2 regions of the Pararhizobium sp. O133 genome follow, and region 2 is predicted to be linked to the other one. Evidence: riboswitches for the same ligand, from Rfam matches in the RefSeq annotation. Region 2 holds a riboswitch; the other holds the start of a gene.
What was found. A riboswitch is a leader RNA that binds a small molecule or an ion and turns the genes downstream of it on or off. The one in region 2 is predicted to bind FMN.
Positions count from the first base shown of each region.

Region 1 (11,497 bases), 1.4 Mb from region 2:
CGGTCCCCCTCCAACAGAAACGGCATCAGCCGCCGGACCGGCCCTCCGGTAGTGCACTGCAAGCATCCGCTTTGCCTCTCCAGTTTATCGTCATCCCCGTCTCCACGGATGCATATTTCCCCAGGTCTTTTATTGTCACAGTGCCGCCAGGCTTTCGCCCAGCAGGCCCGTCAGATAGTCGGCCATGACCTTCTGGCCGACTTCATCTCGAACGAGATCGTTTCGGATCTCGATCATTACGTTGGGCAGGCCGTTCTTCAAACCATGCTCGATCAGTGTATGCGTGACGCCGTCGACCGGTCCATAGGGCTCGTTGCGGCGCACGGCATACCGTGGCGATTTTTCAGCGGATGCCAGCATGCGGTCGGCAAGGCGACTGTCGCTGTCGTGCAGGATGCCGATTTCGACGTCGCGCTGCTGGCCGTGATAGACCGGCGTGAACGTGTGCACGGTGACGAGAATCGGCGGGCGGCCACTCGCCTTGCGGGCGGCGATGAAGTTCGACAGCGCGTCACGAAATGGAAAGTAAAGCGCCTTCGTGCGCGCCAGCCGCTCGGCTGGCGAAATCGCGGCATTGCCGGAAATCTGGAAGACTTCGCTGACGGCCGGCATGGCGGCGTCTGCCTCCGGCGGGCGATTGCAATCGTAAATCAGACGGGAGAAGCGCTGATGAATCAGCGCGGCATCGAGGCTTTCGGTCAGCAATTTGGAGACGGCAAGCGCGCCGGGATCCCAGGCGATATGGCTGGCAAGCGCTTCGCCGGAAAGGCCAAGGGAACCCATCTTTTCGGGCAGGCGGCGCGACGCATGCTCGCAGACCAGCAGGACCGGGCCGAGCGCATCCGGATTTTCCACTGCCACGGGCGAACCATCCGCCTCTGTCAAAAGTCCCGTCAACTCCGGTCCCCTTCCGGTTGCCTGTTCGGCGACATATCCCTCTGCACAAACTCGGCTCGGGAACAGACGCGAAAACAGCACGCGAGCGCCCCTTCCTGCCCGCACAGGCAGCGTAGGTCGGCGATGAAAAGAATTCTTCACGTTTTGATGAGTGTCAACCTGAATCTGAAACGATCTCTTCAAAAAATCAATTGACTCGAATTGTGACAGCGATGTTTACTCTGTCACAAAGCTGGCAGAGACCAGCTCCAGGGGATCAGATGACAAGCACGGCGGACACCATGACGGTGTCGGATGTGATCAATGCCCACTTCACCGTGCTCACCCGCGCGGAGAAGCAGCTGGCGGAGACGCTTCTCGACAATTACCCGGTTTCCGGGCTCGGCAGCATAACGACTGTCGCCGAGAACGCGGGCGTGTCCACGCCGACCGTCGCCCGCATGGTGCAGAAGCTCGGCTTCCGCGGTTTCCCCGATTTTCAGGCCCGGCTCCACCAGGAGTTGGAAGCAACGATTTCCAATCCGATCAACAAGCATGACCGTTGGGCCGCCAACGCGCCGGGCACACATATTCTCAATCGCTTCGCCGATGCGACGATGAACAATATGCGCGCCACCCTCGCCCAGCTGGAAACGGCCGAGTTCGACGGAGCGGCGGCGCTGATCGCCGACCGCAAGCGCAATGTCTACCTGGTCGGCGGCCGCATTACCCGCGCCTTGGCCGACTATTTCTTCACGCACCTGCAGGTGATCCGCTCCGGCGTCACCCAGATCGCCGCCAATTCGAGCTCCTGGCCGCATTATGTCCTCGACATGAAAAAGGGCGACGTCCTGATCATGTTCGATATCCGCCGTTACGAACAGGAAATGGTGACGCTTGCCCGCATCGCCCGCGAACGCGACATCGAGATCATCCTTTTCACCGACCAGTGGAGCTCACCGGTCGCCAAGGCCGCCCGGCATGTGTTCCGCATCCAGATCGAGGCGCCGTCCGCCTGGGACAGCTCGGTCGTCATCCTGTTTGCAGTCGAGGCGCTGATCGAGGCGGTGCAGAGTTCCATCTGGGACGAGACGCGCGACCGCATGAAGACGCTCGAGGGACTGTTCGATTCAACACGGCTTTTTCGCAAGCCGCTTTAGAAGGAGAAGACGCATCGGACGCGATGCCGGCATTGCCGGCGCTTGATGTCGCGGCCTGACATTCACAACATGAGGAAGCCGACCGGAACCGGTCGGATTCAAATTTGAAAATAAAATGAAGGTGTTCTGCCTGCGAACCTCTGGTCGCAAAGCGGACATTGCCTGTCACATAAGCTTCATCGGACCCCAGTATCAGCTTCGCCGAAGTTGACTGACACACAAAAGGAGAACACCCGTGATGTCACATACGAGACGCCTGCTTTCGCTCACTACAGCCATCGTCATGACCTCGTCTGCTCTTGCATACGCGGAGCCGAGCGCGGAGCTGATCGCTGCCGCCAAGGCTGAAGGCGCCCTGACCACCGTTGCCCTGCCCCACAGCTGGTGCGGTTACGGTGACGTCATTGCCGGCTTCAAGGCCAAGTATCCGGAAATCCAGGTCAACGAACTGAACCCCGACGCCGGCTCGGCCGATGAAGTCGAAGCCATCAAGGCGAACAAGGACAACAAGGGCCCGCAGGCTCCTGACGTTGTCGACGTCGGTCTCGCCTTCGGTCCGCAGATGAAGGCCGATGGCCTGCTGCAGCCGTACAAGGTTTCGACCTGGGACGAAATTCCGGACACCATCAAGGATGCCGAAGGCTACTGGTACGGCGACTATTATGGCGTTCTCTCGCTCATCGTGAACAAGGACCTCGTTCAGAACGTTCCGGCCGACTGGGCTGATCTCACCAAGCCGGAATATGCCGGTCAGGTGGCTCTCGCCGGTGACCCGCGCGCCTCCAACCAGGCGATCCTGGCCGTTCTCGCAGCCGGCCTCCACAAGGGCGCAAAGGCTGGCGAAGAGTCCGGCAAGGCCGGTCTCGAATACTTCGCCGAACTGAACAAGGCCGGCAACTTCGTTCCGGTCATCGCCAAGGCCGGCACGATCGCTCAGGGCGCAACCCCGATCGCCGTTGCCTGGGACTACAACGCGCTGGCATGGCGCGACGAACTGAAGGGCAACCCGCCGGTTGAAGTCGTCGTTCCGAAGACGGGCGTTCTCGCCGGTGTCTACGTTCAGGGCATCTCGGCCTACGCTCCGCACCCGAACGCCGCCAAGCTCTGGATGGAATACCTGTATTCCGACGAAGGCCAGAACCTGTGGCTTAAGGGCTATTGCCACCCGGCTCGCTTCAACGCCATGGTCAAGGCCGGCAAGGTTCCGCAGGACCTGATCGATGCCCTGCCGCCGGCAGCAGCCTATGAAGCCGCCGTCTTTCCGACGGTTGAAGAGCAGAACGCAAACAAGGCCGCCGTCACCGGCGGTTGGGACAGCGTCGTTGGCGCGAATGTCCAGTAAGCTTTTGAGCTGCTGAAAAGAGCCCCGGCCCGCCGGTGCGGGCCGGGGCTTGCCATATACGAACGACAAGCCTTATTTTGGCCATAAATGAACACCGAAAGCGCTGAGCGCGAAGATCGACGAGATGAACCAGGCTCCTTCCGCACGCCGTTTTCGCCTTCCCCTGACATGGGTAGGCCTCATGCCCTTCGTGATCTTCGTCACGATGTTTTTGATTCTACCGACCATGCACATCATCATCGGTGCGTTTCAGGCCAGTGACGGCTCCTTCACCCTGCAGAATCTCATCGATCTGCAAAACGGGACGATTCCATCCAGCTACTGGATATCGGTGAAGATATCATTCGCCTCCGCCGGGCTTGGCTGCATCATCGGCTTCGCCATGGCGGCGGCGGTCGTGTTTGGCGCCGTGCCAAGCTGGGTCAAGTCGCCGCTCTTGACGTTTTCGGGCGTTGCCTCGAACTTTGCCGGCGTGCCGCTTGCCTTCGCATTCCTTGCCACATTCGGGCCTGTCGGTCTCGTCACGCTCTTCTTGCGCAATAATTTCGGCATCGTTCTCCAGCGTGACCTCGGCTTCAGCATCCTGAGCTTCTGGGGCCTGACCGTTACCTATCTCTTCTTCCAGATTCCACTGATGATCCTGATCATCGCGCCGGCGCTGGAGGGACTGAAGAAGGAATGGCGTGAAGCCGCCGAAGTGCTTGGCGCGACGGCCACGCAATACTGGCGCATGGTCGCCTTTCCGATCCTGTTTCCGTCGCTGCTCGGCACCTTCGCACTCCTGTTCGCCAATGCCTTCGGCGCCGTGGCGACAGCGATCGCGCTTACCGGGTCCAGCCTCAACATCGTGCCGATCCAACTCTACGCGCAGATCCGCGGCGATGTGCTGGGCAATCCGAACCTCGGCTATGCCATGGCCTTCGGCATGATCGTCGTCACCGCTATCGCGAATATCATTTATATCTGGCTGCGCATCCGCGCCGAAAGGTGGCTGAAATGAGTATCTGGGCGCGCATTGCCGGCTGGGCCGCACTGATCTTCGGCCTGCTCTATTTCTTCGTTCCGCTCGGCGGCCTGTTCGAATTTTCGATGAAGGCCCGGCGCGGCGTCTACAGCTTCGACGCCTATGTCAGCGTGTTTGCCGATCCGCAATTTCAGCAGACCTTCGGCTATTCCGTGATCATGGCGCTGGTGACCATCGTCATCGGCATCCTGATCGTCGTGCCGACGGCCTATTGGGTGCGTCTCAAGATGCCGTGGGCGCGGCCTTACGTCGAGTTCCTGACGCTGATGCCGCTGGTCATTCCGGCCATCGTCATCGTCTTCGGCTATATCCGGCTCTACAACACCTCAAGCTGGCTGCCGCTCACCGGCTCTATCATGGGAACGAACGTGCTGCTGGCCTTCGGTTATACCATTCTGGCCCTGCCCTATATGTACCGCGCGGTCGATACGGGCCTTAGAACCGTAGATGTCGGAACGCTGACGGAAGCGGCGCAAAGTCTCGGCGCCGGCTGGGCGACCATTCTCGGCCGCGTCATTCTCCCGAACGTCGTTCCGGCCGTCCTGTCCGGCGCGTTCCTCACCTTCGCGATCGTCATCGGCGAGTTCACCTTGGCGGCCCTTCTCGATCGGCCGGCATTCGGACCGTATCTCCAGCGGATCGGCGCCAACAAGGCCTATGAGCCCTTTGCGCTCTCGGTCATCGCCTTCGCCATCACCTGGGGCTGCCTGTCTCTGATTCAACTCGTCAGCCGCTTCTCCAAATCCGCCCCCCGCAAGGCTTGAGGGATATTTTACGTATGTCGTTTCTTACACTGACCAATATCCAGAAATCCTTCGGAGCCGTGCAGGTCGTCAAAGACTTCAACATGGGCATCGAAAAGGGCGAATTCGTCTCCTTCCTCGGACCCTCCGGCTGCGGCAAGACCACCATCCTGCGCATGATCGCAGGCTTCGAGACCCCAACCGGCGGCAGGATCGAGATCGGCGGCAAGAGCCAGGAAAACCTGAAACCCAACCAGCGCAATATCGGCATGGTGTTTCAGGCCTACGCACTCTTCCCCAACATGAACGTCGCCGAAAACGTTGCCTTCGGCCTCAAGGTCGCCGGCAAGCCGAAAGCCGAGGTCGACGACCGCGTCAAGGAAATGCTCGGCCTGATCCATCTGGGTCATCTGGCCGACCGTTACCCCTACCAGATGTCGGGCGGCCAGCAGCAGCGCGTGGCGCTCGCCCGTGCGCTTGCGCCGAAACCACAGGTCCTGCTGCTCGACGAGCCGCTGTCGGCGCTCGACGCCAAGATTCGCGTCTCGCTGCGCGAAGAAATCCGGATGATCCAGCAGCAACTCGGCATCACCACCGTCTTCGTCACACACGACCAGGAAGAGGCACTGTCCATTTCCGACCGCATCGTCGTCATGAATGCCGGCCGCGCCGACCAGATCGGCACACCGTTCGACATCTACAACAAGCCGGCGACCCGATTCGTCGCCTCCTTCGTCGGAACGCTGAACCTGATCGAGGCGAAGGTCGTCGATCCCGCCAGCAACCGAATCGCGATTGGCGACCAGGGCATCACTCTTCGTGAACCGCTCGGCGCCATCGCCAAGGCCGGCGACACCGTCTCGCTTGCACTACGCCCGGAAGCCGGCTCGATCGCCGAAGGCGCCAAGGGCGATACCGCGCTCACCGGCGAAGTCGTGTCCAGCAACTTCCTCGGTTCCGTCATCCGCACGCGCATGAAGGTCGGCAATGCCGTTATTTCCTTCGACATGTTCAACGCGCCGGGCCTCAATCCGCCTGCTGTCGGCGAAACGGTAACACTGCGCTTCACCGCCAGCGACCTGCTGATCATCCGCGAGTAAGCCCTTCTGCTTCCTGCGGAAAATTATGTTTCAGGCGAGAGGTTTTTAAGAAAAAATCTGTCGCCTTTTTCATGTCCGGCGTCGCTTGCCGCGTTTGACCAGGAAGTGTCAGGCTTTATAGTCGTTAGCGTACGTTCTCAGGGCGGGGTGAAACTCCCCACCGGCGGTAACGGGGATATCCCGGAGCCCGCGAGCGCTTCATGTTTTTGCATGAGGGTCAGCAGATCCGGTTGAATTCCGGAGCCGACGGTTAAAGTCCGGATGGAAGAGAGCAAGCAGACGAGGCGACGCCCGAAAAGGACGTTCCGCGCCTGTGCGTTCGCCCAAGGGGATCATTGAAAAATGGCAACCTTGAAAGGCCAGACTGACATGACAATTGCTTCGAACCCCACCCAGAAAATCGCCATCATCCGCGCCCGCTGGCATGCCGATATCGTCGACCAGTGCGTCAACGCCTTCGTCGCCCAGTGGGAAAAGCTCGGCGGCAAGGCATCCGACGTCGAAATCTTCGACGTTCCCGGCGCGCTGGAAATCCCGCTGCATGCGCAGACGCTCGCCAAGACCGGCCGCTTCTCGGCGATCATCGGCTCCGCCTTCGTCGTCGATGGCGGGATCTATCGTCACGATTTCGTTGCCGGCACCGTGCTCGACGCGATGATGCGCGTCCAGCTCGATACCGGTGTTCCCGTGCTGTCCACCGTGCTGACGCCGCATCATTTCCAGGAATCGGAAGCGCATATCCGCTTCTTCCGCGACCATTTCGTCATCAAGGGCACAGAAGCCGCCAATGCGACCTCGCAGATCCTGCAGGCTCGCGCCCAGCTGGCACTCTTGGCTGCGTAATAAAAGCCGGCTGCGTTTAACCTCCTCCGTCATCCCGGACTTGTTCCGGGATCCAGCAGCACCGCGTCCGCGGTGCGAAGGACTCTTTTTTGCGAGCAAGGGTCTCTCGCCGCGCAGACGCGCGGCGGCTGGATTCCCGCCACAAGGGCGAGAATGACGGAGAAGAGAGGACGCTGACGAACCAACATTACCGGCGGGAGTTCGCCGCGAGCCGAAAGACCAACAGCCTCTTGGCTTTCGTGACCTGCCAACGGGATTACTGCCCCAGGTTCTTCAGATAGATCGACAACAACTGCGTCTGCGACGAAATTCCGAGCTTGCGGTAGACATTGCGGCGGTGAACCTTCACGGTTCCGGTCGATATACCAAGCCTCAATCCGATCGATTCCGACGAATGCCCCTGCAGCACCAGTTCGATGATCGAAGCCTCCCGTTCCGTCAGGTTGAGATTGCGCCAGACGCGGTCGGCAGCCGGATGCGCCGACTTGCGTCCGCCCTTCGTGCTCTTGGCAAGCGCCGCATCGAAACGCCGCCCGAGATCCCGAAAGGCATGATGCACGAGGCCAGCAACCATCGGCTCGGCCTTCTTCAAAAGCGCAAACTCCGCGCCTGAAAACACGCCCGACCCTTCCCGCCGCATCAGCGACAAGACGACGGTTATACCCTCCTCCAGCACGATAAAGAAGCCGATCTCCTCCGCCAGCCCTGTCTGCATGTAATAGCTGCGGAAATATTCGCTGGAGAAGAATCGATCCGGGGCAAGTTCGCGCATGCGCCAGACGCCCGGTTTCGGCTCCCGGGCGGCGTGATAGAACGGATCGAGCAGGAACGGACCGGCCTGGTACAGGCTGACGAAGACGACATGTTCATCCGGCGTGAACGTGCTGTAGAGATCGATCGGCCGTTCCTTCTCGCGATAGGCAAAGATCACGGCATAATCGAACGTCACCAGCGAGCGCATCAGCGAACAGAAGACACCGCCCGCTTCATCGTCGCCGGTGCCGCCGCCACCGATCATCGGACCGATTGTCCTGAACAATGCTTCGAGATCAATGCCCATGCACCCAAGCCCGGATTCTGCGAAAAAGAATGGCAACTGCCTGCGAGGCATACACCTTCCACAGCGGCAAACATCTTGAAATACCTCTTTCGGGGTATATACCGCAAACAGCAGCCTTGAATAGGTTGATGGCAGACGGTGGGAAACAGGTGGTCGCGAGGCCGTCCGGTATTCCGAAAAACAGCCGCGGGGAATTTTAGACGTGACAGCCGCTCCAGCGAACGACATCGAGTTCCGTTCGGTCACCAAGCGCTATGGCGCGGTGACCGCCGTGACGGACATCAATCTGGTCGTGCCCAAGGGCGCTTTCGTGGCGTTGCTTGGTCCTTCCGGCTGCGGCAAGACCACATGCCTTCGGATGATCGGCGGCTTCGAGCAACCCAGCGAAGGCACCGTGCTGATCGACGGACGCGAGATGAACGGCGTTCCGCCCTATCGCCGCCCCGTCAATATGGTGTTCCAGCACTATGCTCTCTTCCCACATTTCGACGTCGAGCAGAACGTTGCCTATGGCCTGAAACAGGCCCGGCCGAAGCTGGCAGCATCCGAGATCTCCGCCCGGGCGCGCGAAGCCCTGGACATGGTTCGCCTCGGCGGCTTCGAGAAGCGCCGCATCCATGAAATGTCAGGAGGTCAGCAGCAGCGCGTGGCGCTCGCCCGCGCCATCGTCAACAAGCCGTCCGTGCTTCTGCTCGATGAACCGCTGGCGGCGCTCGACAAGAAGCTGCGCACCGCCATGCAGATCGAGTTGCAAACGTTGCAGCGCGAACTCGGCATCACTTTCGTGCTGGTCACCCACGACCAGGAAGAAGCCCTGTCGATGAGCGACATGGTCTGCGTCATGAATGCCGGGCGCATCGTCCAGATGGCAAAGCCGCAGGACGTCTACGACAGACCGGCCGATCTTTTCGTTGCGGATTTCGTCGGAAAGACCAACCGGATCGCGGCGACGGTCGAGGCTGACGGAGCGACGTTGCGGCTGTCGAACGGCATGGCGCTTGCGGCAGCATCCGGTCTGAAGCCGGGCACGGCGACGGTGGCGCTGCGCCCGGAGGCGATCGAACTGGTGCGACAGTCCGTCGGCGGCGGCAATGCGCTGACCGGCACTGTCACCCACCGCATCTTCCTCGGCTCCACCGCCGAATACCAGATCAGCGTCGATGGCCTTGGCGATTTCCTCGTCACGGCCGACCGGCGCAACGTGCAGGAAAGCGACCTCGTCGAACCGGGCGAACGGGTCGTGCTGAACTTCGATCCCGGCAAAGTGCATGTTTTTCCGGCCTGAGGAATGGCCGTACACGTCAAGACAAAAAAAGGGAACGAAGTCATGACAAAGTGGTACAGAGAAAATGCCCCGATCACTGCCGAAAACCTCACCGACGAATGGATGCGCCTGAAGCGCGGCTCCGTCACCCGCCGCCACTTCCTCGGCGTCACCGGGCTTGGCCTTGCGGCCGCGGTGCTTGCCCGCCAGCCGGGCCTGTTCAATTCCGCCGCCTATGCCCAGGACCTCGGCACGACCATGTCGATCGCCACCTGGCCGAACTACCATGACCCGGCCACCTTCGAAGCCTTCACGGCCGCGACCGGCGTCGCCGTCGAGGTCAACGTCTTTGGGTCGAACGAAGAAATGCTCGCCAAGCTCCAGGCCGGCGGCACCGGCTGGGACCTGTTCGTCCCGACCAACTACACGATCTCGACCTATGTGAAGCTTGGCCTGATCGACCCGCTCGACATGTCCAAGCTGCCGGCCTTCTCGCAGGCTTCGCAATCCGCTCGTTTTACCGCCGAAGGTGCTGTCGATGGCACGACCTATGCCCTGCCGAAGAACTGGGGCACGACCGGCATGGCCGTCAACACCTCCAAGATCAAGACCAAGCTGACCTCGTGGAAGGACTTCTTCGAGGTCGCGATGACCGAGGCCGACGGCCGGGCCATGGTCCACGACTACCAGCTGACCACCATCGGCAGCGCGCTGGTCTCGCTCGGCTATTCCTTCAATTCGATCAAGCCGGACGAACTCGCCAAGGCAGAGGAATTGCTGATCAAGGTCAAGCCGCATCTCTACGGCATCAACAGCGACTACCAGCCGGGCATGCGCGCCACCGACGCCTGGCTCACCATGTGCTGGACCAATGACGGCGCCCAGCTGAACCGCGACATGCCGGAAATCGCCTATGTACTGGGCACGGACGGCGGCGAGATCTGGACGGACTTCTACGCCATCCCGAAGAGCGCCGCCAACAAGCCGGCCGGCTATGCCCTGCTCGACTATCTGATGACGCCGGAACACGCCGTCAAGGAGCACATCGCCAACGGCGCGCCGACGACCGACAGCCGCGTGCTCGCGCTTCTACCACCCGAGATCACCTCCAACAAGATCGTCTATCCCGATGAGGCGTCGCTCACCAAGCTCGAATTCGGCGCCGCCGTGACGCTGACCGACCCGGCCCGCGCGGAATTGATGGCCCGCTTCAAGTCGGCTTGAGGGTAAAGCCCCTCATCCGGCCTGTCGGCCACCTTCTCCCCGTAAACGGGGAGAAGGAAATTGCGGCACGTTCTCGCTTCTTCGGATTACCCAAGGAGCCGTTAAAGTTCGAAAGTCCCCTCTCCCCGCAAGCGGGGAGAGGGTTAGGGTGAGGGGCGAAGCCTCCCGCCCGACAACCACCAACAGGACACCGCCTCCATGCCCCTCGCCCCGGACAGAAAACGACAGCTGACGACCGCCGCGCTGGTTGCGCCGGCTGGCCTGTGGCTGTTCGTCTTCCTCGTCCTGCCGTTCATGGCCATGGTGGTCTTCGCCTTCGGCGAACGGGCACCGGAGGGTGGATATCAGGCGGCCTTCACTTTCGCCCAGTTCGCCAATCTGCCCTCGCGGGCGGCTGCCTTCTGGAACACGCTGATGATCGCGCCGGTCGGTGCTTTCCTCTGCCTGATCGTCGCCTATCCCGTCGCCTATTATCTGGCGGTCAAGTCCAATCCGAAATACCGGCTAATGCTGGTCTCGCTGGTCGTGGTACCGTTCTGGACCAGCCTGCTCGTGCGCACCTATGCCTGGATGTATATTCTGGGCTCGCGCGGCATTCCCAATCTGCTCGGCATGATCGGCATCGAGGATATCAGGCTCTTGAACACGCCCGGCGCGGTGCTGCTCGGCATCGTCTATGGCTACCTGCCGCTGATGATCATGCCCATCTATGTCAGCCTTGAAAAGCTCGACCGCCGCCTGCTCGAAGCCTCCGCCGATCTCGGCGCCAAGCCGGTCTCGACCTTCTTCGGCATCACCCTGCCGCTGTCGCTGCCCGGCGTCATGACCGGCGTCGCGCTGGTCACCATTCTGCTGCTCGGC
Region 1 covers NZ_CP196426.1:2,216,835-2,228,331, reverse strand. Annotated here, with positions in the region: gene ACST81_RS10680 (N-formylglutamate amidohydrolase) at 136-897, opposite strand; gene ACST81_RS10675 (MurR/RpiR family transcriptional regulator) at 1,158-2,036, shown strand; gene ACST81_RS10670 (ABC transporter substrate-binding protein) at 2,272-3,378, shown strand; gene ACST81_RS10665 (ABC transporter permease) at 3,503-4,378, shown strand; gene ACST81_RS10660 (ABC transporter permease) at 4,375-5,166, shown strand; gene ACST81_RS10655 (ABC transporter ATP-binding protein) at 5,181-6,245, shown strand; FMN riboswitch at 6,375-6,522, shown strand; gene ACST81_RS10650 (6,7-dimethyl-8-ribityllumazine synthase) at 6,615-7,088, shown strand; gene ACST81_RS10645 (helix-turn-helix transcriptional regulator) at 7,345-8,148, opposite strand; gene ACST81_RS10640 (ABC transporter ATP-binding protein) at 8,351-9,433, shown strand; gene ACST81_RS10635 (polyamine ABC transporter substrate-binding protein) at 9,476-10,636, shown strand; gene ACST81_RS10630 (ABC transporter permease) at 10,835-11,497, shown strand, end outside.
Region 1: linked by a shared signal. The riboswitch ahead of ACST81_RS10650 (6,7-dimethyl-8-ribityllumazine synthase) and the one ahead of ribB (3,4-dihydroxy-2-butanone-4-phosphate synthase) in region 2 are both predicted to bind FMN.

Region 2 (11,497 bases):
CAAAACGTGTCATGGTCTCTTCTCCATAATGCGCAGCAGGCCAGGACTGGTCCGGGATGGATCAGGCCGTCAGCCGGGCTGCTGTGAACTTGTCGGTGACAAGCACATCGATGACGCCCAGTTTCAGAGCGCCAGCAATGGCTTGTGTCTTGGATTCGCCGCCGGCCAGGGCCATGACGCGGTCGGTTTTGCGCAGTTCCTCGAGTGACAGGCCGATGACCCGTTCGTTGAGTGGCGTCTCGACCGGCTTTCCTTGCCTGTCGTAGAACCGGTAGGAAATTTCGCCGACGGCACCGGCCTCATGCAGCATCGTCATTTCCTGGCGGGAAAACGTGTTGCCCGAGCGGGCGAGCAGTTCCGACGGTTCCACCGCGCCGATGCCGACGATGGCAAGGCTCAAGCGGCCGAAGAGGTCCATCGTCTCGCGCACCACGGGATCGGCGAGCATGACGAGCTTGGCTTCGCGCGAAGAGGTGATGCCTTGCACCAGCAGCAGACGCGGTTCGCCGCCGGTGAGCTTGGCAAGGCGCGCCGTCAGCTGCGTGGCGTGGGTCTGCACGGAAGCATCGCCCATGCCGCCAAGAATCTGCACGATGTACTTCGCCTTGGCGTTTTTCAGCGGATGGATATTGTCGACCATCCGCAGGATCGTCTGGCTCCAGCTGGAGACGCCGACGATCTCGTCCTGCTGCAGCGTCACTTCGAGAAAATGGGCCGCCGCTTCGCCGATCCGCGCCATGATGGCGCCGTCACGGTCCTCCGAGCAGTCGATGACGATGGCTTCGGTGAGGCTGTATCTGTCACGCAGCGCGGTTTCGAGATCCGCGAAGGTGCCGGCCGGGGGAATGACCGTCGTGCGCACGATATCTTCCTGCTCGGCCCGCTTCAGCATGCGCGAAACAGTGGCCTGCGACATATGCATGATCTCGGCGATCTCGGCCTGCCGCTTGCCCTCGACATGGTACATTTGCGCTATTCTGGCGATCAGTCGCAACTCGTTCAGTCGTCCCACGGAGGTCTCCATTAGTGAATTTTTATTCACTCATAAATGAAGGGTTGTGAGCGGTCGAGCGGTAGATTGCGTCCTGCCAAACTTGGAGACGCGCTGCTGCATCGGAGGCACGCGGTGTGATAGGCTTGCTCGAACGCGGCAGGGCGGCAATCGCGGCGAGATCCGGCCAGATGCCCAGTGAAAGGCCGGCGAGATAGGCCGCGCCAAGGGCGGAGGCTTCCGGTGCATCGCACTGGATGATGGTGTGGTTCAACATATCTGCCACGCATTGCATCAGGAAATCATTTCGGCTGGGGCCGCCGTCAGCATAGAGGCGGCCGAGCGCCGTGGGGGATTGCGACGACATCGCCTTGAAGACGTCATGAACCTGGAATGCGATCGAATCGGTCACGGCGCGTGCCATCTGGGCGCGGGTGGTGTTGAAGGTTATGCCGGAGAAAAGCGCGCGGGCGTCGGAGTGCCAATAGGGCGCCCCGAGGCCGACGAAGGCTGGCACGAAGCCGGGGCCTTGCGGTTCCGCCGTTGCGGCCAGTTCCGTCAGTGCCTGCACGTCGGTTAGCCCGAGCATCTCCGCCATCCAGGGCAGGGATGCCGCCGAGACGAGGATGTTACCCTCAAAGGCATAGGTCGGCTTTCCGGCGATCGACCAAGCGATGGTGGTGGTGATGCCCTGTTCCGGCGCGATGAAACGCGGCAGGGTCGTCATGATCGAGGAGCCGGTTCCGAATGTCACCTTGCCATCACCAGGCTCGAAGGCACCGTGGCCGAACAGAGCCGCGTGGCTGTCGCCGATCGCCGACGCAATCGGAATGCCGTCCCGGAGACCGGGCACGTTCTTCGTGACGCCGAACCGAGCGGCGCTGTCGCGCACTTCGGGCAGGGCGGATTTCGGCACGCCGAAGAGGTCGCAGAGTTCGTCGCTCCAGACCTGTTCGTTGAGATCATAAAGCTGGCTGCGCGCGGCGTTAGCGGCGTCGCAGGCGTGGACGACGCCATCGGTGAAGCAATGGATCAGCCAGGCGTCGATCGTGCCGAGCCGGATATCGCTTCCGGCAGGAACGCGATCCAGCAGCCATTTCATCTTGGGGCCGGGGAACATCGGGTCGATGGGAAGGCCGGTCAGCGCCTGAACGCGCGGCGCATGACCGGCTGCGATCAGGTCTGCGCAGGCTGGCGCGCTGCGGCGGCATTGCCAGCTGACCACCGGGCCGAGAGACTTTCCGGTCTTGGCATCCCAGATGGTGACGGATTCACGCTGGTTGGAAATGGCGATACCGAGAATATCGACGGCGGGTGCCGCCTGAAGGCAGGCGGCGATAGCCTCCTGAACGGACTGCCACAGACGCACCGGGTTCTGTTCGACCCAGCCGGGCTGCGGATGTTCGATGCCGACCGGAGACGCGCCGCGCGACAGGATATCGCCGACCGTGGAAACAAGCACGGCTTTCGAGTTGGTCGTGCCCTGGTCGATGGCAAGGATGGCGGTCGTCATGATTTGCTCCTGCGGCAGAAACTAGAGGCGCGACTAGGAAGGACTCGTCGCGCCTCACACGGAATCTAATCGCACATCAGGATATGCGGGAAGATGTCCGTGCAATCAGTGCAACGGCCGCCTCGGCGATGGCTGCGGGCGACATTCCGAATTCATCCAGCAGAAACTCCGCCGAACCGGTCGGGGCGAAGATACCGGGAACGCCGAGAATTTTCATCGGCACCGGCGCTTCGGCGACGACCACTTCCGCGATCGCCGAACCGAGACCACCAAAGGTCGAATGCTCTTCCGCGGTCAGGATCGCGCCGGTTTCGCGGGCGGCTGCGACGACGGCATCGACGTCGATCGGACGAACGGTCGCCATGTTCAGCACGCGCGCCTCGATGCCTTGCTCGGCAAGGATGGCGGCGGCCTTCATCATCCGATGGGTCACGGTGCCGTTGGCAATCAGCGTGATGGCGTCGCCATCGCGCAGCAGGTTTGCCTTTCCGAGCTCAAACTTATGGCCTGCCGGCAGCAGATCCGGAACGCCCACGCGGGAGAGGCGGAGGAAAACGGGGCCATCATAGCCCGCTGCCCATTCGACGGCGGCGGCCGTTTCAATCGAATCGCAGGGGGCGACAACCGGCAGATTCGGCAGGACGCGGGTCCAGGCGAAATCCTCGATCGAATGATGTGTCGGTCCGAGTTCGCCATAGGCCATGCCCGACGAGATGCCGATCAGCTTCACATTGGCATTGGAATAGGCGATGTCGGCCTTGATCTGCTCCAGGGACCGGCCTGTCAGGAAGCAGGCGGCGCCGCAGACGAAGGGCATCAGGCCGCCATTGGCGAGGCCGGCGCCGACGCCGACCATGTTCTGTTCGGCGATGCCGACATTGACCAGGCGTTCCGGCCACTTGGACTTGAAGCCGCCGAGCTTGGAGGATCCGACCGAGTCGTTGCAGACGGCGACGATCTTCGGATTGTCGGCGCCGAGGCGTTCCAATGTGGCAACGAAGGCGTCGCGGCAGTCATGCAGCTTGGGAGAGGTCATTACGTCTTTCATCACAGGGCCTCCGAAAGCTCAGCAACGGCAATCTTGTACTGTTCGGCATTCGGCACCTTGTGATGCCAGTCGACCGTATCCTGCATGAACGAGATGCCGTGACCCTTGTTGGTATGAGCAACGATGCAATGCGGGCCGCTGCCACGCTTTTCCAGCGCCGGAACGATCTCGTCCATGGCATTGCCGTTGATTTCGGTGACGTCCCAGCCGAAGGCCGAAAGCTTTGCCGGGAAGGGGGCGAGATTGTTGGTGTCTTTCAACGAGGCGCCCTGCTGGAAGCGGTTGTGGTCGATGATCAGGGTCAGGTTGTCGAGACCGAACTGTGCGGCCGATGCGATCGCCTCCCAGTTGGATCCTTCCTGCATCTCGCCGTCGCCGGTCATGACATAGGTATGGTACTTCGCGCCCGTCAGCTTGGCCGCCTTTGCCATCCCGACCGCGACCGGCAGGCCATGGCCGAGCGGGCCGGTATTGGTCTCGACGCCCGGCACCTTGTTGCAGTTCGGGTGGCCGTTGAGGCGCGAATGCGGCTTCAGGAAAGTGGCGACCTCTTCCTCCGGAATGAAGCCGCGCTTGGCGAGCGTGACATAGAGCGCCAGCGCGACATGCCCCTTCGACAGGACGAAACGGTCGCGATCCGGGTTCTTCGGCTGGTCCGGCCAGATGCGCAGAACGCGGAAATAGAGCGCCGTCAATATGTCGATAGCCGACATTTCCCCGCCGATATGGCCGGCGCCGGCTTCGAAAACCGCCTGCAGATCGCGAAGGCGAATCTGTCGAGCGATGCGGTCGAGATCGTTCGGCTGCATGTAAACCTCATTGTGAATAAATATACAGTTGCCTTTATATTTGCATGAGAGTTCGGCAAGTCAAGTTCAAATGTGTGTAGAATGCCTAAAATAAGTTTTTCGCCATGTGTTGACACTCGGATTTTTGCCGGATACGAATTTACACACATTACTGAATATTTATGCGATGCGCTGCCTTGATGCAGGGCATCGGCCCGGGAGGAGAAGCGCTGATGGTGGCGGCAGTAAAGGAAAGACAGGCATTCGCTGGCGGGTTCCTACCGTCGCTTCGCGGCGCGACCGGTCCGCTGATAGGCCTGATCGTGCTCTGCCTGTTCCTCACGTTCGCAACGGACAAGTTCCTGTCGATCCGGAATTTCCTCAACGTGCTCGACCAGATCACGGTTCTGGGCGTGATGGCCGTCGGCATGACGATGGTCATCCTGATCGGCGGCATCGATCTCGCCGTCGGCTCGGTGCTGGCGCTGGCGATGATGGTGCTCGGTTATCTCAACGTCGTGCTGGGTGTGCCGATGTGGCTCGCCATCTCGCTGGCGCTTGTCGCTGCCTCGCTGAACGGCCTTATCGCCGGCCTGCTGATCACGCGTTTCAACGTGCCGCCGTTCATAGCGACACTGGCGATGATGTCGATGACGCGCGGCGTTGCGAACATGATCACCGATGGCCAGCAGATCATCGGGTTCCCGGCCTGGTTCAACATGATGGCCATCGTGCGCTTTGGCGGCTTCCTGACCCTGACGGTTGCCGTGATGGTCGTGGTCTTCATCGTCGGGCTTCTCTACCAGCGCTACCGTCACGGCGGCCGGGTGCTCTATGCCATCGGCGGCAATCCGGAAGTCGCCCGCCTCGCCGGCATCAACGTCCCGCGCGCGACGGTGCTCGTCTATGTGGTCTGCAGCTTCCTCGCCGGCCTTTCGGGCATGGTGCTTGCGGCCCGTCTCGACTCCGTCCAGCCATCCTCGGGTGTTTCCTATGAACTCGACGCCATCGCGGCGGTCGTGATCGGCGGCACATCGCTGTCGGGCGGCACGGGCGGCATCGGCGGCACCATTATCGGCGTCCTCATCATCGGTGTCCTGCGCAACGGCCTCAACCTGCTCAGCGTCTCGCCTTTCATGCAGCAGGTCATCATCGGCGCGGTCATCGTGCTCGCCGTCACGGCGGAAACCTATCGCAAGCGCAAATAACGGCTTTCCCCTCGCGGCTGGAGCGTGGCGAGGGGCTGATAACGGTTCGCAATGGTGCGAGCCGGCAAAAGGGAAGGTGGCACCTGCAAGCGCAGGAGATCACCGGGTAACTCGGAGGAGAAACCAATGCAACTGTCCAAACTGCTTCTCGCAGCAACCGCTGCTTCGATCCTGGCACTTCCGGCCGCCGCCGCCGACGTCAAGAAGATCGGCCTTGCCGTTCCGAACCTGCAGGCTGACTTCTTCAACCAGATCAAGCTGGGCGTCGAAAAGCATGCCAAGGAAAAGGGCATCGAGGTCGTCGTCGTCGACGCGAAGAACGACACCAACACCCAGGTCAGCCAGGTGCAGGACCTGATGACACAGGACATCAACGCCTTCATCTATATCCCGGCCGGCGCCGCCGCCGCCGCCGTGCCGACCCGCCTTGCTCGCGAAGCCGGCATCCCGGTCATCAACGTCGACCGTGTTCCCGAGGGCGCACCGGGCGACACGTTCATCGCCGGTGAAAGCGTCGAATCGGCCTATGCCGTGTGCAAGCACATCATCGAAAAGGCCGGCGGCAAGGGCAAGATGGCGATCATCCACGGCCAGAAGGGCACGACGCCGGAAGTCGATCGCTTCACCGGTTGCAAGCGCGCCATCGATGAAAACTCCGGCGTCGAACTGGTCGACCAGCAGTGGAGCCAGATGTGGTCGGCGGACGAAGGCTTCTCGATCGCCCAGAACATGCTGCAGGCAAACCCGGACATCACGATCATCTTCGGTCAGGCCGATGGTCTCGCCATGGGCGCCGCCAAGGCTGTCGATGTTGCCAACCTTTCGGACAAGGTGATCATCGGCGGTTACGACGGCGACGTCTCGGCGCTCGAATATCTTGCCAAGTGCAAGGGTCCGTTCATCGCAACCGCGACCCAGAGCACGCAGAAGATGGGTGTCCTCGCCGTTGAATCCGCGATCGCGGTCGCTGCCGGCCAGAAGGTCGAAGAGCGCCAGACCCCGAACGCGGTTCTGACGACTTGCGAAAATGCACCGGAATTCGTCAAGAACCATCCGTAATCCGTCCTGATGCGAAAGGCAGCGCCATGACGACCCGCTCTCCCATCCTCTCGCTCCGTGGGGTGCAGAAATCCTACGGTCCGATCAAGGTTCTCCATGGTGTCGATCTCGACATCTATCCGGGAGAGGTCGTGGCGCTGCTCGGTGAAAACGGTGCCGGGAAGTCGACCTTGTCGAACATCATCTCGGGCACCGTCCAGCCGTCTGCCGGAGACATGACCTGGTCGGGGGCAGCCTATGCCCCCGCCAATCCCCGCGCTGCGATGGACGAAGGCGTGGGCATGATCCATCAGGAGTTGAAACTGCTCCCGAAGCTCTCGATCGCCGAAAACGTCTTCCTTGGTCGTTACCCGATGAAGAAGGGCCGCATCGATCGCAAGGGCATGGAGGAACGGGCGCGCCATGGCCTGAAAAGGCTCGGCCTCGACGTCTCGCCCGATCGTCTGGTCGAGGGCCTGTCGACGGGAAAGCAGCAGCTCATCGAAATCGCCAAGGCGCTGACGCTGAACGCGCGCCTTCTCATTCTCGACGAGCCGACGGCAGCGCTCGGGGGCGAGGAAACCCAGCTTCTCTTCCAGCAGATCGCCCGCCTGAAAGCGGATGGCGTGGGCATCATCTATATTTCGCATCGGCTGGAGGAAATCCGCCAGATCGCCGACCGCATCGTCGTCATGCGTGACGGCGCCAAGGTTCAGGAATTCGACACGGGCGATGTGCCGATCCGCACCATCGTCGAAGCCATGGTCGGCCGCTCGCTGGAGCGTATGTTCCCGAGCTTGCCGACACCGTCCGAGCATGTGGCGCTTGAGGTTCGTGGCCTGTCTTCGCCCGCCAACACATTCCGCGACATCAATTTTTCCGTCCGCAAGGGCGAGGTCTTCGGCATTGCCGGCCTGATGGGCGCTGGCCGGACCGAACTCGTGCGCGCCATCACCGGCGCCGACCCGATCTCCGCCGGCGAGGTCCTGCTGCATGGCAAGCCCGTGACGCCGCGCTCGCCGATCGACGCGATCCGCAACGGCATCGTTCTGGTGCCGGAGGATCGCAAGCTGCAAGGTGTGGTTCTCGATCATTCCATCGCGGAAAATATCGGTTATGCCAATCTCGGTGAAATCTCGCGCAACGGCTGGATATCGTCGCGCCGCATCCGCGAGTTCGCCGACGGGTTCATCCAGCGCTTCGGCGTCAAGGGGCGTGGCGGCCAGAATGCGGGCGAACTGTCCGGTGGCAACCAGCAGAAGGTGGTGCTGGCCAAATGGCTGGCGCGCAAGCCGCAGGTGGTCGTTCTCGACGAGCCGACACGCGGTATCGACGTCGGCGCCCGATCGTCGATCTACGATCTCATCATCGATCTCGCCCGCGAGGGCGTTGCCGTGATCGTGGTCAGTTCCGACCTGGAGGAGGTGCTCGGCGTCTCCGGCCGGATCATGGTCATGGCCCAGGGAAAACAGGCCGGTATCCTGAACCGCGAAGATGCAAACGACGTCTCGGTGATGGAATTGGCGACGATCTGAAAGGAAATGCTCTATGTCTGAAATCAAGCTCAACGCGCCGAAGCTTTTCGATCTCTCTGGAAATGTCGCAATCGTCACAGGGGCGGGCAGCGGCATCGGCCAGCGCATCGCGATGGGCCTTGCCCAGTGCGGCGCGGATGTAGCCCTTCTCGATCGTCGTACCGACGACGGTCTTGCCAATACCGCCGATTTCATCGCGCGGGCAGGCTGCCGCAGCATCCAGATCGCCGCCGATGTCACGAGCAGCGCTGCGCTCAATGACGCCGTCGCGCGCACCGAGGCCGAACTCGGCGCGCTGACGCTCGCCGTCAACGCCGCCGGCATCGCCAATGCCAATCCGGCCGAGGAGATGGAGGAAAGCCAGTTTCAGACGATGATGGACATCAACCTGAAGGGCGTGTTCCTGTCCTGCCAGGCGGAAGCGCGCGCCATGCTGAAGAGCGGCCGCGGCTCGATCGTCAACATCGCCTCCATGTCCGGCGTCATCGTCAACCGGGGCCTCAACCAGTGCCACTACAATGCGTCCAAGGCCGGCGTCATCCACATGACCAAGTCGATGGCGATGGAATGGGTCGATCGTGGCATTCGCGTCAACACGATCAGCCCCGGCTATACGGCAACGCCGATGAATACCCGGCCGGAAATGGTGCATCAGACAAAACTGTTCGAGGAGCAGACGCCGATGCAGCGCATGGCGAATGTCGATGAAATGGTCGGCCCGGCGGTCTTCCTGCTGTCGAATGCTTCAAGTTTCGTGACCGGCGTCGATCTGCTGGTCGATGGCGGCTTTTGCTGCTGGTGATGGCGCTTCGGAAGTTCGTTCGGTTATTTTGAACAGATTGTTGCAATTTTTTTGCTTGAACGGGGCTCTTGCCTCAAGCTATTGAAAGAATGTTCTCAGGGCGGGGTGAAATTCCCCACCGGCGGTATCCGGAGCGATCCGGGAGCCCGCGAGCGCCTTCCAATGGAAGGGTCAGCAGATCCGGTGCGATGCCGGAGCCGACGGTTAGAGTCCGGATGGAAGAGGACATGTCTGCGGAACCGCCCTTTCGGGCGGCGCGTGGGCCTGTTCGCCCAAGGGATGAATGGCGGCCGAAAGCCGTGGTTTAACGCCGAAACCGGCACCCTTGAAAGGCAATGAAATGGCAATCTCGAAAATTGAAGATGCGATCGCGGCCCTTGCGCGCGGCCAGATGATCGTCGTGGTGGATGACGAAGACCGCGAGAACGAGGGCGACATCATCGTCGCGTCCGAAGCGGTAACACCCGAGGCGATCGCCTTCATGATGAAGCACGCACGCGGGCTGATCTGCGTAGCGATGGAAGGCCAGCGGCTGGATGCGCTCGACATTCCCCTGATGGTCCCCAACAACACCGAACTGCTCAAGACCGCCTTCACGGTCTCGGTCGATTACCTGCCGGGAACGACCACCGGCATTTCCGCGTCGGACCGCGCCGCGACCGTCAAGGCTCTGATGGACCCCGCTGCAAAGCCGGCGGAGTTTGCCCGTCCCGGCCACGTCTTCCCGCTGCGTTCCCATCCCGGCGGCGTCCGCTCCCGTCCGGGTCACACGGAAGCTGCCGTGGATCTCGCCCGTCTCGCCGGCTTGATGCCATCAGGTGTCATCTGCGAAGTCGCCAATGACGACGGCACCATGGCGCGCCTTCCCGAACTTCTGGCTTTCGCCGAAACGCACGCCATGCCGCTCATTACCATTCAAGATCTGATCGCCTTCGTCCGGCAGCGCGAGCCGGTGGCGGCCTGAAGCCCGGCCAGGGGATTTCGGGATGCGAATCCGCATCCCGAACCTCGCCGCTTCGCCCTCCGCGCCGCCGGCATCCGGCGATTGACATCGCTGCGGACATCGGCTTTTTCAAAACTTTCTGCTTCACTTTCGTGCAAATGCGACATTTGCGCGCAGGTTCTCCTTGACGGAGCCGTGTTTCTTCTCGATATTCTCCTAAAGAAAATAATTTGCCTGAAAGGCAAGTCGGGAACATCATTTCATGGTCTGGGAGGAACGCATGGTAACGCATGAAGCAGGTGCCGACGCGCATCTTGCGACGCGCATCGATCGGATGCATTCGCGCGACAAGGCTGGATTGATCATCTTTGTCGCCGTGCTTTGGTGCACGATGCTTTTCGCGCTGGTCCGGGTCTGGCCCTATATTTCCGTGCCGGCCATTCGCTTCATCCTGGCGACCGCCTGCGCCCTGGTGCTGGTGTTCAACACGGCCGCCATCCTCGCGATGCTGAAGCACTATCGGGAGGATAAGCACTTCATCTACGGGCTCGATCTCAAGCATCTCGACGAGATGCGCCGTCGTCGGCGCTAGGAGGGGACCATGGCCTACAAACCACCGCAACAGAGCTTCGCCGGACAGATATTCGACGTCATCACCCTTCTCGTCCTGACGATCGGAGCGCTTTATCTGCCGCTCTATCTCGGTCTGGCGGGCGCCGCGAAGACCCCGGCGCCAATTGAAAATCCAACCTGGGAGGCGCTTGGCCAGAACGCCACCGAACAGCAGCAATGGACGGCGCTCGGGATCACCGATCCGGCCGCGGCCAACGACATCATCACTGCCCGTTTCGATTACTCGTTCAGTTGGGCTGCCCTGTTGATTATGGCCATTCTGGTGATCGGCTATTTCGTCATGGTGGTGCGACTTTCCGACAGGGAATATCGCGACGTCATCCAGGAACGCTTCGGCGACAAGAAGAAGTAGGGAAGTTCAATGGATATCTGGACTGTTCTGGAATACGCGGCCTGGGCGCTTTCGGCCCTCTTCGCCGCCTGGATGCTGTTCGACATGGTTCGCATCGACACCACCTATGACAACGAGTTGCTGACATCGTCCCGCGAAGGCGAGATCGAAGCGGCAGCCGAACGCCACACGCTGTGAGGGTCGCGACATGGTAGATACGAAAACCGCCGCGCAGCCCGAACGGCTGCAGTTGTTGCGCGTCCTCGGCCCCGCCCATATCTGGGCGCTCGGCGTCGGCATCGTCCTCGTCGGCGAATATATGGGTTGGAACTTCGCCGTCGGAAAGGGCGGCATGATCGCCGGCCTGGTCGCCTGCTGGGTGGCCGGCCTGCTCTATACCTGCGTTGCCATGATCGATTCCGAGGTGACCTCGACGGTTGCCGCCGCCGGTGGCCAGTATGCGCAAGCCAAGCATATCGTCGGCCCATTGATGGCCTTCAATGTCGGCCTGTTCCTTGTCATGGCCTATACGATGCTGGAGGCGGCCAATGCCATCACCATCGGTTTCCTGCTCGATACCGTCGCCGGAATGCAGGGCCATACCGGCCTGCACCAGCAACCGTTCATCGTTCTCTGCGTGCTGTTTCTCGCCTGGCTGAATTATCGC
Region 2 covers NZ_CP196426.1:3,574,760-3,586,256, reverse strand. Annotated here, with positions in the region: gene ACST81_RS17210 (SDR family oxidoreductase) at 1-13, opposite strand, end outside; gene ACST81_RS17205 (sugar-binding transcriptional regulator) at 62-1,012, opposite strand; gene ACST81_RS17200 (FGGY family carbohydrate kinase) at 1,035-2,504, opposite strand; gene ACST81_RS17195 (transketolase family protein) at 2,581-3,552, opposite strand; gene ACST81_RS17190 (transketolase) at 3,552-4,361, opposite strand; gene ACST81_RS17185 (ABC transporter permease) at 4,574-5,548, shown strand; gene ACST81_RS17180 (substrate-binding domain-containing protein) at 5,675-6,607, shown strand; gene ACST81_RS17175 (sugar ABC transporter ATP-binding protein) at 6,634-8,121, shown strand; gene ACST81_RS17170 (SDR family oxidoreductase) at 8,135-8,923, shown strand; FMN riboswitch at 9,011-9,154, shown strand; gene ribB (3,4-dihydroxy-2-butanone-4-phosphate synthase) at 9,264-9,887, shown strand; gene ACST81_RS17160 (hypothetical protein) at 10,147-10,458, shown strand; gene ACST81_RS17155 (hypothetical protein) at 10,468-10,851, shown strand; gene ACST81_RS17150 (hypothetical protein) at 10,861-11,028, shown strand; gene ACST81_RS17145 (APC family permease) at 11,039-11,497, shown strand, end outside.